Regions from separate parts of the Candidatus Pantoea communis genome, predicted to be linked through region 2. Evidence: predicted binding sites of a transcription regulator. Region 2 holds the regulator's gene; each other region holds the start of a gene.
What was found. The regulator CRP, encoded in region 2, controls carbon source genes, mostly activating them, when cyclic AMP is high. The targets are predictions, from matches to a motif close to ATGTGANNNNNNTCACAT.
Positions count from the first base shown of each region.

Region 1: the regulator CRP is predicted to act here: its motif matches at 2,365-2,382, upstream of deoC (deoxyribose-phosphate aldolase).
Region 3: the regulator CRP is predicted to act here: its motif matches at 2,797-2,814, upstream of F3J37_RS13555 (nucleoside-specific channel-forming protein Tsx).
Region 4: the regulator CRP is predicted to act here: its motif matches at 3,332-3,349, upstream of F3J37_RS00850 (6-phosphofructokinase).

Region 1 is NZ_VWXC01000007.1:147,214-151,926, reverse strand. Features, by position in the region: gene deoA (thymidine phosphorylase) at 1-1,319, opposite strand, end outside; gene deoC (deoxyribose-phosphate aldolase) at 1,399-2,178, opposite strand; gene F3J37_RS11590 (TatD family hydrolase) at 2,471-3,247, opposite strand; gene F3J37_RS11585 (patatin-like phospholipase family protein) at 3,244-4,296, opposite strand; gene F3J37_RS11580 (DUF1328 domain-containing protein) at 4,475-4,636, opposite strand.
Region 2 is NZ_VWXC01000025.1:24,297-29,009, reverse strand. Features, by position in the region: gene F3J37_RS24035 (phosphoribulokinase) at 1-834, shown strand, start outside; gene F3J37_RS24030 (OsmC family protein) at 878-1,282, opposite strand; gene crp (cAMP-activated global transcriptional regulator CRP) at 1,586-2,218, shown strand; gene F3J37_RS24020 (YccS/YhfK family putative transporter) at 2,277-4,352, shown strand; gene argD (bifunctional acetylornithine/succinyldiaminopimelate transaminase) at 4,353-4,713, opposite strand, start outside.
Region 3 is NZ_VWXC01000009.1:75,804-80,516, reverse strand. Features, by position in the region: gene F3J37_RS13570 (amidohydrolase) at 1-86, opposite strand, end outside; gene F3J37_RS13565 (LysR family transcriptional regulator) at 201-1,103, shown strand; gene yjdN (VOC family metalloprotein YjdN) at 1,182-1,613, shown strand; gene F3J37_RS13555 (nucleoside-specific channel-forming protein Tsx) at 1,729-2,595, opposite strand; gene F3J37_RS13550 (sensor histidine kinase) at 3,040-4,398, opposite strand; gene F3J37_RS13545 (response regulator) at 4,395-4,713, opposite strand, start outside.
Region 4 is NZ_VWXC01000001.1:191,316-196,028, reverse strand. Features, by position in the region: gene F3J37_RS00865 (hypothetical protein) at 1-324, opposite strand, end outside; gene F3J37_RS00860 (YceI family protein) at 698-1,252, shown strand; gene dld (D-lactate dehydrogenase) at 1,354-3,048, opposite strand; gene F3J37_RS00850 (6-phosphofructokinase) at 3,484-4,464, shown strand; gene F3J37_RS00845 (PTS sugar transporter subunit IIB) at 4,475-4,713, shown strand, end outside.

The DNA of each region.
Region 1 (4,713 bases), on a different contig from region 2:
TCGCTGACGCGGCGATAGACCACCGGCGTTTCCGCAGGCGCGCTATCACTCAACGTGATAGCTGCTTTGACCGCTTCCGCAGCCTGCTGCCACTGCGCTTCCGACGCGGCATGAATCACCGCCAGCGGGCGCTGTGCATCAACCTGCGTGCCGAGCGTGGTCATCTCACTTAAGCCCACGCTGTAATCAATGCTGTCGCTGGCACGCTGACGCCCCCCACCCAGCGACACCACCGCCATGCCCAGCGCACGGGTATCCATGGCGCTGACAATCCCGTCGCGATCGGCATACACCGCTTTGCTCAGGGTCGGTGCAGGCAGATAGCTGTCCATCCGCTCGATGAAATCCACCGGACCATTCTGCGCCGCCACCATGCGCGCGAACACTTCCGCCGCTTTACCGTTATCCAGCACGTTCTGCAATTTCTGTCGTGCTTCGGCGTCGTTGTCGGCCAGCTTGCCGGAGATCAGCATTTCCGAGCACAGCGCCATGGTCACTTCCAGCAAGCGCGGGTTGCGCGCCTCGCCGGTGAGGAACTGCACTGCTTCGCGGACTTCCAGCGCATTACCGGCGGTGGATGCCAGCACCTGATTCATGTCAGTGAGCAGCGCAGTGGTTTTGCAGCCCGCGCCGTTCGCCACGCCAACAATCGCTTGCGCCAGATTTTCCGAGGCTTCAAAGGTCGGCATAAAAGCACCGGAGCCGACTTTCACATCCATCACCAGCGCATCCAGTCCTTCCGCCAGTTTCTTGGCGAGGATCGAGGCGGTAATCAGTGGGATCGAGTCAACGGTAGCGGTGATATCACGCGTGGCGTAGAAACGTTTATCGGCGGGGGCCAGTGAGTTGGTCTGGCCGATAATCGCGATACCGACATCTTTGATGATCTGGCGGAAACGATCGTCGATCGGGAAGATATCGAAACCGGGGATGGCTTCCAGCTTATCCAGCGTGCCGCCGGTGTGGCCGAGGCCGCGCCCGGAGATCATCGGGACATAACCGCCACACGCTGCCACCATCGGGCCGAGCATCAGCGAAGTCACATCGCCCACGCCGCCGGTGGAGTGCTTATCAACAATCGGGCCGTTGAGGTTCAACGACTTCCAGTTGAGCACCGAGCCAGAATCGCGCATCGCCATGGTCAGCGCCACGCGCTCTTCAAGATTCATATCGTGGAAGTAGATGGTCATTGCCAGCGCGGCAATCTGACCTTCTGATACGCTGTTGTCGCGCACGCCATTGATAAAGAAACGGATCTCCGCTTCGCTCAGTGGCTGGCCGTCGCGTTTTTTTCGAATAATTTCTTGTGGCAGGAACAAGGTTGCCTCCCCGGGAGATTGCTGTGAAATGCACCAAACATTATTTGGGTCGCCATTGATGGCGACCCTGAGGCTGGGATCAGTAGCCCGCTTTGCTGGTCGCTGTCGCGTGGCCCAGCGTATTCAGCAGGCTCGCCAGCAGGCTTGAAGCGCCAAAGCGGAAGTGGCGCGCATCCGCCCAGCCTTCGCCCAGAATGTCATCCGCCAGCTTCAGATAGATCGCGGCATCTTCCGCCGTGCGCACGCCGCCCGCAGGCTTGAAGCCCACCTGCTGCTGCACGCCTTTATCGTGAATCACCTGCATCATGATCGCCGCCACTTCTGGCGTGGCGTTAACCGGCACTTTACCGGTTGAGGTTTTGATGAAATCCGCACCGGCATCGATAGCGATTTCAGAAGCGGCGCGAATCAGCGCTTCTTCTTTCAGTTCACCGGTTTCGATGATCACTTTCAGCAGCACGTTGGCAGCGGCGCAGGCTTCTTTACAGGCTTTCACCAGCGCAAAACCGATGTCGCGATTGCCGGCAATCAGCGCGCGATACGGGAAGACCACGTCCACTTCGTCTGCACCGTATGCAATCGCCGCACGGGTTTCTGCCAGCGCGATCTCAACGTCATCGTTGCCGTGCGGGAAGTTGGTGACCGTGGCGATGCGAATATCAGGCGTGCCCTGCTCGCGCAGTGCTTTACGTGCCGCAGGGATGAAACGCGGATAGATGCAAATGGCCGCAGTGTTACCGGCTGGCGACTTCGCCTGATGACACAGCGCGATCACCTTCTCATCGGTGTCATCTTCGTTCAGGGTGGTCAAATCCATCAGTTGCAGGGCGCGTTGTGCGGCCGCTTTAAGATCGGTCATGATGCTCTCCAAAAGGTGACCGGCAGACGACGCCCACCGGATAATGTGATAATTCTAACAAACCACACCTGAATGAATTGCGCTTCATGTCACATGAAAAAAGAAAATTCGTCATATGAATACAATTATTTAGTGATTCAAGTCACAAATAACCGCCAGCACACCCGTTTTCAGGCGCAATACAGGTTGTGAATATTATCACAAAAAAGGGCAGAAAAGGGTAATGCCGATTTTATTACTGTAGCCAATACCCGCCAAAACCGCGGCAAATCCAGATTGTGTCGGGAGGAGGTCAGGCAGGCAGGGCAAACACGCGCAGGCTGTTCTGCCACAGCATATCGGCAATGATATCGGGCGATTCACTGCGCAACTGACACAGCACATCAAACACGTTACGCGCGCGCTCAGGACGGTTGGGCTGCCCCTGATAACCCTGCAACGGCATATCAGGCGCATCGGTTTCCAGTAACAGTGAGGTGAGAGGCAGATTAGCAATAGTGTTGCGGGTTTTACTGGCGCGTTCATAGGTGATGGTGCCGCCCACGCCGATCGCATAGCCAAGCTGGATAAAACGTTCCGCCTGCTGCTGGCTGCCAGCAAAACCGTGTACCACGCCACGGCGCGGTAAATCATGGCGACGCAAATGCAGCGCCAGCTGATCGTGGGTGCGACGCGAATGCAGGATCACCGGCAAATCGTATTTTTTCGCCAGTTTAAGCTGTGCATCCAGTAAACGCGTTTGCTTATCAAACTGCGCGTCCTGCATATAGAGATCGAGGCCGATCTCGCCGATCGCCACGCGCTTGCTATCCGGCGTTTGCAGCCACTGCTCCAGCTGATCCAGATGCGCATCCTGGTGCACGGCAATATTGATCGGATGCAGGCCCAATGCGGCGTACAGCGCGTCATGCTGCTTCGCCAGTTGGCTGACCAACGCAAAGCGGCTGGCATCCACGCTCGGTACAATGATGCGTTCCACACCCGACTGCGCCGCACGGGCGATGCTGCCTGCGGCGTCATCGACAAAAGGCGGGAAATCGAAATGACAGTGGGTGTCGATAAATCTCATGCCAGCGATCCTGCATCAAAATCGGCATCATTATCCGCCAGCGGCGGCGTATGCACGGCGCGATTGTCTGGTGCATTCGCCACGGCGGCCGGTGGTGTCACGGTAGTCTGGCGCAGGAACGGTTCGGCATCGCTCAGCCATTGACCTAGCGTCGCGAGGAAATAGCGGCCGCTGCGGCGTCCTAAAAGGTAATCCTGATTCAGTGAAGCCAAACGGCTACCCAGCGCCATACTCGCCAGCGGTTTCGGCGGGTAAATTTCAATGATGCGCAGGTCGTCTGGCGGCTGTTCGATAAACTGCTGAATCTCACGATAGCTCTCTTCATGGTGATGCAGGATGTTGATCATCGGCTGCAGTGCGCTGTCACCCAGCCAGCGCTCCATACGTTTGAACCATTTGGGCGTGTAAGACATTTGTGATGGCACGGTGCGGATCACCACAATGGTATCGGCACCGCGTCGTGCCGCTTCACGCACCGGAATGGCATCGCTAATGCCGCCATCCAGATAGTTCACCCCATCCATCAGTACGCCGCTGCGATAGAACCCCGGAATGGCGCTGGAAGCTTTGATCACGTCGTGCCAGTTCAGGCTGGTGGGATTGAAATATTCGGCGCGGTAATCGTCACCGCGACAGGCGCACATATAGAACTCGCTGCCTTTGGCAAACAGTCCTTCGGCATTGCTGAGCGACAAGGGAAATTCTTGTTTGGTGATGTCGATCAGCCAGTCGAGATCGATCAGATGGCCACCGCGCACAAAGCGCAACGGATCAAAAAACAGTTTGCTGGTGGTATAACGCGTGATGACGCGGCGCGCGTAGCCCGGTTGGGCGCAAACAAACGCAGACAGGTTTTGTGCCCCTGCGGAGGTGCCCAGCATCAATTGAAACGGGTTAAAATCGGCGCGCTGAAACTCATCAAGGACGCCTGCGGTGAAGATGCCGCGTTGACCGCCGCCTTCGCAGACCAGGGCAATTTTTTTGGATTTAAATGGGGTGAGCGCCAGGGGCTCAAAGGTGTCCAGTGACACCGGGATGCGTATTCCCAATGGATGTCCCTCAGTTTTCCTGCTCTGAGGGAGCCGCTGACGGCAGCATCCCGGAGAACCAGTCATTGTCATTCCCTGACCTATTGCATCGTGCAATCGGTGCGGCTGCCTATTATGCCGCAAATGACTGGTCTCCGCTTTAGTGACTCGCGGGTTAGCGTTGTGTTAACGCAATCGGTCAGGGTCGTTTACGCCCGGTAAACAGGCTTACGAGGAACAGAATAATACCGACAATGAAGACAATTTTAGCTGCCCATGCTGCCGTACCCGCCAGACCGCCGAAACCTAACGCTGCAGCAATCAGAGCGATGACCAGAAAGATAATACCCCAACGAAACATAAGCCTCTCCTTACCGTAGTGAAAATCGAACTGCTTATTCATACAACATTGTTTTTATTACGAAACAGCACCGAAGC
Region 2 (4,713 bases):
TCCAGCGGTGCCGGTACCACGACCACCAGCCTCGCCTTCCGTAAGATTTTCCAGCAGCTGAATCTGCATGCTGCGGAAGTGGAAGGTGACAGTTTTCACCGTTATACCCGTCCAGAAATGGATATGGCGATCCGTAAGGCACGCGATCTGGGCCGTCATATTAGCTACTTCGGTCCGGAAGCCAATGACTTCGGGCTGCTGGAACAGACGTTTAAGCATTACGGAAAAACCGGGCTAGGTGAATCGCGCAAATATCTGCACACCTACGACGAAGCGGTGCCGTGGAATCAGGTGCCGGGCACCTTTACGCCCTGGCAGCCGCTGCCGGAAAACACTGACGTGCTGTTCTATGAAGGATTACACGGTGGCGTGGTTACACAGCAGCACAACGTCGCCGAGCATGTCGATTTGCTGGTCGGCGTGGTGCCGATTGTCAATCTGGAGTGGATTCAAAAGCTGGTGCGCGACACCAGCGAGCGCGGCCATTCCCGTGAAGCGGTGATGGATTCAGTGGTGCGTTCAATGGAGGATTATATCAACTTCATCACGCCGCAGTTCTCGCGCACCCACATCAACTTCCAGCGTGTACCTACGGTGGATACGTCCAACCCATTTGCCGCACGTGAAATTCCGTCACTCGATGAAAGCTTTGTGGTGATTCACTTCCGTGGACTGGAAGGCATTGCTTACCCTTACCTGCTGGCGATGATCCAGGGCTCGTTCATTTCGCATATGAACACACTGGTGGTGCCGGGCGGCAAAATGGGGCTGGCAATGGAGTTAATCATGACGCCACTGGTGCAGCGGCTGATTGAAGGTAAACGGATTGAATAATCCAGAAATTCTGTAGCGGCGGCCGTTTGGCCGCCCACTTATGTTATCGCTCAATCACTTCGTAACTGTGCGTCATTTTCACACTATTGCCGAGCATGATCGCCACCGAGCAATACTTCTCCGCCGACAGATCGACGGCCCGCGCCACCGCTTTATCGCTTAGCGCTGTGCCGCTAACGATAAAATGCAGGTTGATTTGCGTAAAAATACGTGGCGCTTCTTCACGGCGCTCGGACGTAAGTTTCACCTCGCAGTCAGCCACATCATTTCGGCCTTTTTGCAGGATCGATACCACGTCAATCGCGCTACAGCCGCCTGCTGCCATCAAAACCATCTCCATCGGGCTTGGCGCTTTATCACCCGAGTTACCGTCCATTAATACCTGATGGCCTGATGAGGATTCTCCGAGAAAGGTCAGCCCTTCCACCCATTTCACTCGTGCCTGCATTATTCTTTCTCCTGAAGTGGCGGTTTTGCCGCCAGAGTACGCTTTCACTTGATAAACAGCAATCCAGACTCTTCCGCCTGTTGCTGAAGCGAGACAACAGAAGACAGCTTGCAAAAGCTGTGCTACAAACAGTGCTGAAAATATTTTCGTCATCACAGACGAAGGCGGGAAGAATCAAAAGCGTAGCTTAAGAATCACCCGGAAATAATTTTCCTTTACTGGAAACGCTCGACGATTACACCGCCTGACAGGGAAAACTGCCCCCTGTGTTTTGGGCACGATTACAACAGAGGATAATAGCGAATGGTTCTCGGCAAACCGCAAACAGACCCTACACTCGAATGGTTCCTGTCCCATTGCCATATTCACAAATATCCGTCCAAAAGCACGCTCATCCATCAGGGTGAGAAAGCGGAAACGCTGTACTACATCGTGAAAGGTTCCGTTGCGGTTCTGATCAAAGATGAAGAAGGCAAAGAGATGATTCTCTCCTACCTCAATCAGGGAGACTTCATCGGCGAACTCGGCCTGTTTGAAGAAGGCCAGGAACGTAGTGCCTGGGTACGTGCTAAGACTGCCTGCGAAGTGGCTGAAATTTCCTACAAAAAATTCCGTCAGCTGATTCAGGTAAACCCGGATATTTTAATGCGACTTTCGTCGCAAATGGCGCGTCGTCTGCAAGTCACTTCCGAGAAAGTGGGCAACCTTGCCTTCCTCGATGTGACGGGCCGTATCGCGCAAACACTGCTTAATCTGGCGAAACAACCCGATGCGATGACGCACCCCGACGGGATGCAAATCAAAATCACCCGTCAGGAGATTGGTCAGATCGTGGGTTGCTCACGCGAAACCGTGGGTCGTATCCTGAAAATGCTGGAAGATCAGAACCTGATCTCCGCACACGGTAAAACCATCGTCGTCTACGGCACCCGCTAATTTCTTATCACCCACGGCGTGATGGCAACATCGCGCCGTTTTTGTTTGCGATGAGCTGATGTGGCGCCGAATCATCTATCATCCTGAGGTCAACTACGCACTGCGGCAAACGCTGGTGCTGTGCCTGCCTGTGGCACTAGGCTGGCTGTTTGGCGATCTGCAAAAAGGCCTGCTGTTCTCATTAGTCCCTGCCTGCTGCAACATGGCGGGTCTTGATACACCGCATAAGCGCTTCTTTAAACGCCTGATTGTTGGCGGCTCACTGTTTGCTACCGCCAGTTTTCTGATCCAATTTCTCACCAGTGACGCCATTCCGTTACCGCTGATCCTGTTTGTGCTGCCGCTGCTGATAGGCGTGACCGGCGAAATCAGCCCGCTGCACGGTCGCTTGTTGCCCGCCACACTGATTGCCGCCATCTTTAGCCTCAGCCTAGTAGGACGCATGCCCATGTGGGTGCCGCCGCTGCTGTATATCGGCGGCACGCTATGGTATGGCCTGTTTAACTGGTTCTGGTTTTGGCTGTGGAAAGAGCAGCCGATGCGCGAAACGCTCAGTCTGCTGTATCGGGAACTGGCGGATTATTGCGATGCAAAATACACACTGTTGACGCAGCTTACCGATCCCGAGAAAGCGCTGCCGCCGCTGCTGGCGCGTCAGCAAAAAGCCGTTGACCTGATCACCACCTGCTATCAGCAGATGCACATGCTCTCTGCCAGCCGCGATAACAGCCACAAGCGCCTGACGCGGGCTTTCCAGGTGGCGCTTGATTTGCAGGAGCACATCTCGGTGAGCCTGCACCAGCCGGAAGAAGTGCAAAAGCTGGTCGAGCAGAGTCACGCCGAAGCGGTGATCCGCTGGAATGCCAAAACCATCTCTGCGCGTCTGCGCCTGTTGGCCGATGCCATTCTCTATCATCAATTGCCCGATCGCTTCCACATGGAAAAGCAGCTCGGCGCGCTGGAAAAAATTGCGCGCCAGCATCCCGACAATCCGGTGGGCAACTTCTGCTATTACCATTTCAGCCGAATTGCGCGTGTGCTGCGCACCCAGAAACCGTTATACACCCGTGACCTGATGGCCGATCGCCAGCGCCGTTTGCCGTTGTTCCCGGCGCTGCGCAGCTATCTGTCGCTCAAGTCCGCTGCATTGCGCACCGCAGCTCGTATTTCGGTGATGCTGATGTTCGGCAGTGCGCTGGCGCTGTTCTTTAATATTCCCAAGCCTTATTGGATTCTGATGACCATCATGTTTGTCAGCCAGAATGGCTACAGCGCCACACGAGTGCGTATCCAGCACCGTGCACTGGGCACCTTTGCCGGATTGCTGATCGCCGCAGGATCGCTACGGCTCGAAGTGCCCGAATCGATCACCCTGCTGTTTATGCTGGCCATCACCCTCGCCAGCTATCTGGTCACGCGCAAGTATTACGGCTGGTCGATGATTGGCTTCACCGTGACGGCGGTGTATTCGCTCCAGCTGTTGTCGCTGAATGGGGCGCAGTTCCTGTTGCCGCGCATGATGGATACCCTGATGGGCTGCCTGATCGCCTTTGCCGGTATGATCTGGCTGTGGCCACAGTGGCAGAGCGGATTACTGCGCAGCAACGCGCATGATGCGCTGGAGGCTTATCAGGAAGCCTTGCGGATGTTGCTGGGGCCGGAGCAATCTCCTGAAAAGCTGGCTTACCAGCGCATGAGGGTCAATCAGGCGCACAATGCACTGTTCAACTCACTGAATCAGGCATCGAGCGAACCGGGCTTCAACGCGCAGTACCTGAAAGATATGCGCATGTGGGTCACCCACAGCCAGTTCATTGTGGAGCATATTAACGCGATGACGATCCTGGCGCGTGAGCACACCATGCTGACGCCAAAGCTGGCGGAACGCTATCTGCAATCCTGTGAAATTGCGCTGCAGCGCTGTCAGCAGCGACTGGCGTATGACGGGCCAGGCAATGACAGCAATATTCTGGAAGCGCCGGAGAATATGAATGAAGGGCCGGTAACGATTGTCGAGCAGCATGTGAAGCGCATCCTGCAACACCTGAATGTGATGCACACCATCTCTTCACTGGCCTGGAGCCAGCGACCGCATCACGGCCGCTGGCTGAAAGTTTTACGCCCGAAAGGCTGATTACGCCGCCAGCACCTTCTCAATGGCTTTGGCGAAACGCGCCATGCCTTCTTCGATGTCAGTCGGCTCGATAACCAGTGACGGCACAAAACGAATCACATCAGTGCCCGCGGTCAGAACCATCAACCCTTCTGCTGCCGAGGCATTGAGGATATCGCGCGCCTTGCTGGCGTGCTGCGGTTTCAGCGCCGCGCCAATCAGTAAACCTTTGCCGCGAATCTCACTGAAAAGATCATATTTGCTGTCGATCGCCTGCAGTGCTTCAACGAACTGCTGACGACGGGCTTCTACGCCACCCAGCACTTCTGGGGTGTTGATAATATCCAGCGCGGTTTCAGCAATCGCACAGGCCAGCGGGTTG
Region 3 (4,713 bases), on a different contig from region 2:
CCCGATTCGGCAAAATGGTGCAGGTCGCGACGCCAGCTTTGCATCTGCGGAATCCGCGCGTTGACGAGGTCGGAGAGGGTTTTCATCGGCATATCCTTTGTGTTGGTTTTTTATGCATTATCCCGAATCTACACAATGGTATTGGTGCGCATAAGATGCGAATATCTTGTCACTGATAAACAACGGTTATCACAAAAATCATGCCTGCCAACCTCAAACTTCATCAACTGCGCGCCTTTGTCGATGTGGCCCGCCAGGGCAGTATTCGCGCTGCCAGCCGCTTATCGGGACTTTCACAGCCTGCGCTGACCAAAGCGATTCAGGAACTGGAGCTGGCGCTTGGCGCACGTTTGTTCGAACGTCGTCAGCAAGGCGTCACGCTAACGGATATCGGTGATAACTTTTTTCGTCATGCCAGTCTGGTGCTGGAAGAATTGCGCGTGGCGCAGGAGGATATTCAGCAGCGATTGGGATTGGCAGGGGGGCGGGTGAATATCGGCGTGGGCGGCAGTATTGCGCGCACTATCATGCCGCAGGTGATCACCCAGTTTCATCGTGAATACCCGCTGGTGAAGGTGCGTATCGTTGAGGGGCAACTGGTGTCGATGGTGTATGAACTGCGTCAGGGCGCGCTGGATTTCACCATTAATACCTACGATCAACATCATCTGGATCAGGAGCTGATTTTTGAGCGGCTAATGGAGCGTGACTATCAGGTGGTGATGCGTAAAGGCCACCCGATGGCGCATGCCCGCTCACTGAATGAGTTGCAGCACTGCGACTGGACCATGCCGACCCCGCAGGGCAGTTATTACCGCTTGCTGCACGATCTGTTTGGCGAGCGCGGTATGGCACCGAAGATCGTGGTGACCTGCGAAACCTTTATGGCCTGCACCAGCCTGGTCGCCAAAAGTGATTTTGTCAGCATCATCTCGCGCGATGTGATCGAAGATCCGACGCACGGTGGGCAGCTCATTGCCCTCGATCTTGACGATCCGTTACCGAAAGCCACCTTCTATTTGATCCAGCGGAAAGACACGGCGCTGACGCCAATGAGCGCGTATATGGCCCAGCTGTTTCGCCGCTATTGTCAACAAAGGTAAGAGTGCGGCCTGGCTCGCAGCTGATTACTTATTGCGCACTACACTTGCACTGGACGTTCCAATTGTGGAGAACTGACCATGCAAATCACACCTTATGTGTTTTACAACGGTCGTTGTGAAGAGGCGATCGCCTTCTATCTCGCGGCCACCGACGGCGAACTGCTGTTTAAAATGACTTTTGGCGATATGCCCGATGAAACCACCGTCGAAGATGAAGGTTGCCCCTCTGGCGTGACCTTCTCGCCTGAACAGATTATGCATGCCCATCTGCGCATCGGGCAGGGTGAACTGATGATGAGCGACGGTGCACAGCAGGCAAGTTATGCCGGATTTTCCGTGAGTCTATCCACGCCAGATGAAGCGCAGGGTAAACGTTGGTTTGACGCGTTGTCAGAGGGTGGGGAAGTGACGAAAAAGTGGGAACCGACGTTCTGGGCGCACGGTTTCGGCATGTTTACCGATAAGTTCGGCGTGCCGTGGATGGTGAATGCCTATAAGCCGCAGATTTGACGGGCAGGGTTTTACAGCCGGTCAGCCTACGTAGCGGCACAATTTAATGCGTTTCTGATAGCGATATTGCCGTTTCAGAAACGCGCGAAAATTGCGCCGCTAAGGAACTCGCTAATTAGAAGTTGTAACCCACGACGAGGTAGTAACCCCAACCGGTTGATTTCACTTCAAATGGACCGTTGCCGAAGTTCAACTCCTGCCCATCCGCCCACTGACCGCCGTTATGGAAATAACGCGCCACGGTAGAAACGTGCCAGTGATCGTAGTTCAGCGACAGAATGTGGCTGGACGCGATCGAGTTGCTGGTACGTGATGGACCGGTCTCATCGCGCAGGTCTGAACCCCAGTCGAAGTTGGTGAAGCCGATGTAGCTCAGCTTGCCGCCCCACAGATCGGTAATCGGCACAAAGTATTTCACTTTGAAGCGATAACCATCCCAGCTGTTTTCGTTCGCTGCACCGTAGTTCTGCCACTGGTATTTGGCATACACGTTCAGTGACAGACCGATATCGCTGTGGGTATCGATGTCGGTACCCAGACCCATGTACCAGGTGTTCTGACGCTGTGAAGCGTTGCGGCCCATGTCATAGATATAGTTGTTCGCGAAATACCACTCTTTAAACGGACCAAACGCCAGGCTGGTGCCGGTCAGTTTATCGATGGAGAAACGTGGCTCAATTTCCATGAACAGCGGCGAACCGTGGTCAAAAATGCCGTTAGCGTTGCTGTTACCCACGCCAAAGAAGTTGGTTAAATCCGCATAGCCGTAAAAATCGAACCAGTCTTTTTTAGCAAAGGCTTCGTATTCGAGATACACGTCATTGTTGAACTGCGGCCCGAAGCGGGTGTGCGTACTGCCCACCACGTTAACGCTCTGATGCCACCAGTCTGAAAGATACTGCGGATCGCTGTCTGCCGCTTGTGCCGCGCCGGTCCAGCTGCTGGCCAGTAAGGCCCCTGCTATCAATGCTTTAAATTTCATTATTTTATTAACCACATGCTAGTGATTGCTGCGGTTGCGCCGCAATCGAGTGAAATCGATCCCAGGGGATGGGCCGTGTGTTGTTTTTATCCGGTCTGAATCGCCGAATTTTCAAATGTGCGTAATGTGCCTGTAACAGAGCGATAGGAAATAGATTTTGATCACGTTTGTCAAAATGTGTTGCATTTTGATTCACTGAATATGTGATAACGATCACATAAATGCCGTGTGGCGAACGGAACCCCGCAACCGTTTACGTTGTCGCGTTCAGTCACAAAGATCTTAGATGCGGAAAAACGTGTAGCGGCACGATTGAACGTGCGCCTTTGGAATTTGGTGGCGGAAAATACGTGGTTCATCGTGTAGGGCGATTTAGATGAGGAAAAGACGCAATACGTTGTGCCGCTACCGCGCTGTATATTCAAGGCGGTAGCGACACGTCGGTTATGGCAAGGTCACACGCACCTGCAGGCCGGAGATTTGTCCCTGGGCGTTATGGCAGTTCGACAGCGCGACCTGCATCTGATGCTTCTGCGCTACGCTGCGCACAATCGACAGACCCAAACCGCTGCCTTGCGCCTGTACATCTGGCGAACGGGTGAAGCGATCAAAGGCGCGTTCGATAAAGGACTCCGGCATGCCCGGCCCGTTATCGACGATATCCACCACGGTGTGATTGCCCACGCGATGCAGCAGCACATCGACCAGGCTGCCTTCCGGCGTGTGCAGCATCGCGTTGCCGATGAGGTTATCAAACAGGCTACGCAAATCGGAACGGCTGGCGTGCAGGCGATAGTGCGTGGTGCCATTAAAACCGATATCAATGCCGCGTTTATCGGCGACCACCATCAACTGCTCGATGCTCTCTTTCAGCAAATCATCGAGTTGGATGGTTTCCACCGTGGCCACCACTGACTGATCTTCCTGGCGCGAGATATTCAGCAACTGCGTCACCAGATGGCGCGTCCGCGTGACGCCGGCTTCCAGCTGATCAAACTGGCGACTGGCTTCACCAGGCTGAATATGCTGGCGCAAATTCTCCAGCTGCAAGGTGACGGCGGTAACCGGCGTGCGCAGTTCATGTGCCGCATCTTCAAGGAACTGTCGCTGCGATGACCAGGCTGCCCGTAGCTTATCGAGCAGAGAGTTATAAGCAGCCACCAGCGGCAGCACTTCATCCGGTAAGCCATCCGGCGATACCGAGTGCGGATGCAATGTTTCTTGTGCGGCAATCTGTCGCGAGGCAACGCGCAAATCTCGCGTGATGGCACGTACTACCAGCCAGATCACCAGCAGTGACAGCGGCATCATCAGCATTAAGGGAATGATGGCGGACAGCACCCGCTTCACCATCAAACTTTTCATGTAGCCGATGTTGTGTAAAACCTGAATATTACCGATTTCACTGCCCAGTTCGCCGGGGCGGGTATACACGCGCCAGTCACAGTCATCGCCACAGTCGCCGACTTTTAAATCGGACCAGCCTTTTTTTGCCTGCAGCGGCGCCTGTAAAGCAGGCCATGAGCTGGCACGCAGATGATTGTTGGTGTCCCACAGCTGAACGATGTAGGTGCTCTTCAGCTTCTCTTGCTGCATCACCATAGGCATCAGCGCGGGCATGCGCTGGCTGGAGGACCAGGCATCAGCAATCTTGGCGAGCTGATCGTCCTTCATGGTGCCCATCATGTCGCCATAACAATGGTAGAAATACCAGGTGACGCCGCCGATCATCGCCAGGTGCAGCAGCACCAGCGTGGCGAGCAGTTTGTTACGCAGGGAGCGCATAAAAGTGAAAGGTTTCATATTGCCGGTACTCGCCAGCCCAAACCGCGCACGTTGCGAATCACTTCGTTATCGAGCTTGCGGCGCATGCCGTGGATCAGCACATCAACGGCGTTGCTGGTGACTTCTTCACCCCAGCCGTAAATGCGGTTCTCTAATTGTTCGCGTGACAAGATGGCACCAGGGCGCTCCAGCAGAGCGTAGAGCAGGGCATATTCGCGGGCGGTTAGCTGTTCGCGTTGGCCTTTGTACAGCACTTCGCGCGTCATCATATCCAGCTGCACATCGCCACTGCCTAACAGGGAATCCGCCGCTCCGTGACGACGTCGGGTGATT
Region 4 (4,713 bases), on a different contig from region 2:
AATTATTTTATCTCTACCATGAGAGTTAAGGTTTTTTATTTCATGCTCCACATATATTTGTATTATATCTACTGCAATACTCTGCCTTTTGTAAATTTCCCGTAGGCCGAGTAAAAATCTAACATCTTCGTCCTTCAATTTAGAACACACGTCGAGATAGTTATCAGTTAAACATGACGTGTACCAGCTGAGTCGGGTCACACCAGAGCCAATCTGGCTCATTTGTTTTGCAAGATTTTCACTTACACCTTTGACGGCGTTCTCTAAGCGCAGAGCTAGAGACCTGTCTGACTCGATTTGAGAAATGATGTAGTCGTTGTGCAAGTTGATTTCCTTATCAATAATTCCATTACAGATTGTAGGCATATAAACGAGAACATAGCAAAATACGGGGCAGGCCGCTATTTTTAATTGAACACTACTTGAATGAATCGCCAATCAAATACTGCGGTGTTGTGCGCCCAATCCCACAGTTTTTTCTGCTATGACAGATGTCATAGTTAACAGGCTATGAATACTATCAGTCTAAAAAACTTTCACCACACTAAACCATTACCCACTGATATTTTTGAATATATTTGAAGGTCACGGGCAAATCTCTTCACTATTCCTCAGCCTCCGATTTGGAGACACTCAATAGATTCTCCCGATCTAAAAGGAACGCTGAGTGAAAAACGTTACCCGTTTAATCCTGCCAATGTTGGCAGCCGCTGCTTTGTATGCACCTGTTTCTCAGGCTGCGGCGATGCATTATGACCTCGACCCCGCGCATACCTCGGTTATTGTGACCTGGACGCACTTCGGTTTCTCCCATCCAACGGCCGACATCCCCAACAGCAAAGGTTCGCTGGTGTTTGATAAGGATCATCCTGAGCAGTCGCGCGTCGATGTTACGTTGCCGATCTCTCAGATTGATACGCATGTGCCCGCGCTGACCAAAGAGTTCCTCGGTACGGAATATTTCAATACCGCTAAATATCCTTCAGCTGTGTTCCACAGCACCAAAGTGGTGGCGAATGGTGACAATAAGTTTGATGTGGAAGGCAATCTGACGTTGAAAGGCATCACTAAGCCGGTCACGCTGCACGCGACGTTGAATCAACAGGGCATGCACCCGATGGTGAAGAAGCAGGCGATTGGTTTTGATGCTACAGGCGTGATCAAACGTTCGGATTTCAAACTGGATAAATATGTGCCAGCGGTAAGCGATGATGTGACGCTAACCCTGTCTACCGAAGCGTACGCGAAGTAATTCACACGGCGTGTCAGTAAAGTAAGGTTACGCATCCTGTTGCGGGACAGGGATCAGGATGCGTAACGGCTGGGAAGATAGGATGGTGCCAGGTTATGCCTTTACGCCCAATACTTCTTCTTACTGGTTTTACCCACGCCAGGGTTGCAGCTATTAGTCGGATCCAACTGCTTCCAGTGATCCACATGCTCGCACGATGCCTGATAGAGATGCCCCACATTATGCTCAGCCGGATACTTTGCACCACGCTCAGCCAGATAGACTTTCACCGCCTCCTTAAACGTCTTCGCATCGACCCCTTCCTTCAACACATAATCCTGATGATTCACATAACAGAAAAAGTGCCCGCAGCAGGAATCAACCTGCACCTGTGCCGCTAAGTGATCGGGTAAGATTAAACGCCAGGCATCGTCATTGCGGCGCAACGCCACGTCGAAGGCCACCAGCCTTTCGTTCGGGTTATAACCCAGCGCATCACAATAAGAGATGGTGCAACCGCCTACGCCAAAGCGCACCAGGAAGGCATCTGCGCCTTCCCGGGCATCACAATGGAAAAAGCCGCCGCTGTGTCCGGCAAAGAACTGCTGCAATAACGTCTGCAATTCAGGGGTCTGCTGGGCATCGACTTTGATCATCAGATGATGTTGATATTCATCGCGATAAGCCATGATGCGCGGGGCAATAAAGCTCGGCGTGAGCTGGTTAAAGCATTGCAGCGCCCGATCAACAAAATTACGCGGCAGGAAAGGCAGATGGCTGACACGCACGTCCCACTTCCCTTTATTGCTCATCATTTTAGGAATAGCCTGCGGGCCGAGTTTACGGATCGCCAGATACATATGCTTGGCGTACCGCACGGTTAAGTCGAAGGCGTTGCGATGAATGTATTCTGCCTGCAGCGGCAGTTCGCTCATCTCGGTGAGGAGAAAACGACGCAGTGCCACCAACTCGCGTTCATCGTTTGTGCCAATGTAGAAGGTATCGCTACCCGCGCTGGCCTCAAAGGTGGGTAAGCGCACCGCAAACACCACCACTTTACCCGCGCTGCCAGAACTGTCGTGCAGATAGCGCAGGTCACCATTAAAACGCGCAGGGGAGTCAGCGTTGACATCGCGCAGGCGATCGGCGTAATCATCGGCCCATATTTTGCCGTCCCAGTCTGCCTGGTCGCCGGTCTGATACTGTTGCTCAGTCAGACTCTTCAGCATTGCTTCCGGCGTTTCACCCAAATCGATACCCAGATGATTGACCATTTCTAAGCGCCCATCATCATGAATACGGGCAAACAGTGATTTTTCAGTAAAGGCGGGGCCCCGGCGAATCAGCGAACCGCCCGAGTTGTTGCAGATACCGCCCACGACAGAAGCGCCAATGCAGCTGGAACCAATCACCGAGTGCGGTTCGCGTCCCAGCGGTTGCAGCGTGTGCTCTAGTTCGGTCAGGGTGGTGCCGGGGAAGGCGATGACCTGACGCGCCTGATCGATCACCTGCACGCCCTTGAGCTGGCGGGTACTGATGATCACCACTTCGCGGTCATAATCATTGCCATCCGGCGTTGAGCCGCCGGTCACACTGGTATTCGAGGCTTGCATCAGGATAATGGCGTCCTGTGCCACGCAGACCTGTAGACTTTGCCACAGTTGCTGCAAGTTTTGCGGCAATATCACTGCCAGTGCCTCACCGCGACCGACACGAAATCCTTTGGTGTACCAGGCTTTATCATCAGCATGGGTCAATACCTGTTTGTCGCCCACTATGTCAGCGAGCTGACGCAACATCTCCTGCGAGTTGGTCATGTTTTCTCTTCTTCGTCATTTATTTGCTGCGATATTGGACAGCCAGATAAACGTGACGTCAATCATTCATCGGCACTGATCAACAAATAACGCACTGAATCATTATCCCTTTATCTTTCGTGGGGAAAAGTCGGCGTACCGATAAAAATGCGCGGGCAATCACAATTCAGATCGAAAGAAACTCAGGCAAAAACGTGATGGCAGGCTAAATGCGTTTCACACCATGAAATAAATATAACCGGATGATTTTATTGGTTTTGTTAAATGATGGGTGAAAATTGCAATGTGATAATCATCACAAAAAACAGTGACTATTAATACTTGTCAACGTCAGATGGAATGAAATACATGGCAAAAATGTGATCTCTGTTGCAAATAGAAAAGTCGTTCACCGGAAGAATGAATGTCAGACGCGCAGCATACGGAGTGATGACAATGAGAATTGGCATAGTGATAAGCGGTGGCGATGTTACCGGAATAAATAACTTTGTGTTTCAGATATCACGTATGACGCAGGCAGATATGGTGTTATTTAATGGCGGCATTCCCGGTTTATTAGAAAATCGCCATCAGGAAATGTCACAGCGCGATCTGGTGGACTATGCCATCACTTCCATTCCCGTGATGCAATCAGGACGAACCACGCGAAAATTAATTCGCCCTGAGTATGAGATGATCGCCAAACAACTCAAATCGCTGCGCATTGATGTATTAATTATGGCCGGGGGGGATGGCTCATTACAGTTTTTACATACATTAAGTGAATTCGGCGTGAATTGCTTTGGTGTAGGTATGACCATTGATAATGATGTTTTTGGCAGTGACTACACCATTGGTTTCTCTACCGCTTGTGAGCAAGTCTTAAAAGAAGTTTCGAAGTTAAGAAATACCGGCCGTGCATTAACCGGTCGCGTATTCATGGTGGAGTTGCTCGGCGGTTATTGTGGTGAATTGACGCTGCAGTCAGCGATCAAATCCAATGCTGATTTTGCGCTGATTCCGGAGTGCCAAATCCCAACACAAGAGTTGGCAGAGCGCATCACGCAACGACTTGCTGCACAAAACAGTGTGGTAATCCTCTGCTCTGAAGGCTACACCCGCGAATACTCGCCGGGCTTTCAGGGCGCGATTGATACCTTAATTAAACAGATTGAGCCGCTAATAGGGGTACGAATTCGTAAAACTATTATTGGTTACGGCTTGCGTAGTGGTGACCCGACCTGTGAAGAGATTTATCAAGGCACCATTATGGCCAGTGAAGTTGCGCGCTGTATTCAGTCGGGGATGCGCAACAAAGCGGTGATTATTAATGGCAGTAATCGACCGATACCGATTGATCTTATAAGCATGAAAAAACGCCTGGTTGATACCGAAGGGCATCATTACAAACTCGCTAAACAACTGCATATTCTGTGAGGAAAACGCCATGCTGAAAATATTATGTGTTTGTGGATGTGGTCTGGGCTCCAGTTTCGCTATCGAAATGAGTGCCAAATCCGTATTAAAGAAACTCGAAATTGAAGCGGATATTGATCACACCACGATTTCAGAAGCCAATGCTTTTAAATCCGACATGATTCTAACCCAAAAAGCCTTTGCGGATGTCCTGAATGCCGATGCCAGCCCCGAGCAAATCAAACGGGTGATTATTCTCAATAAGCTGAC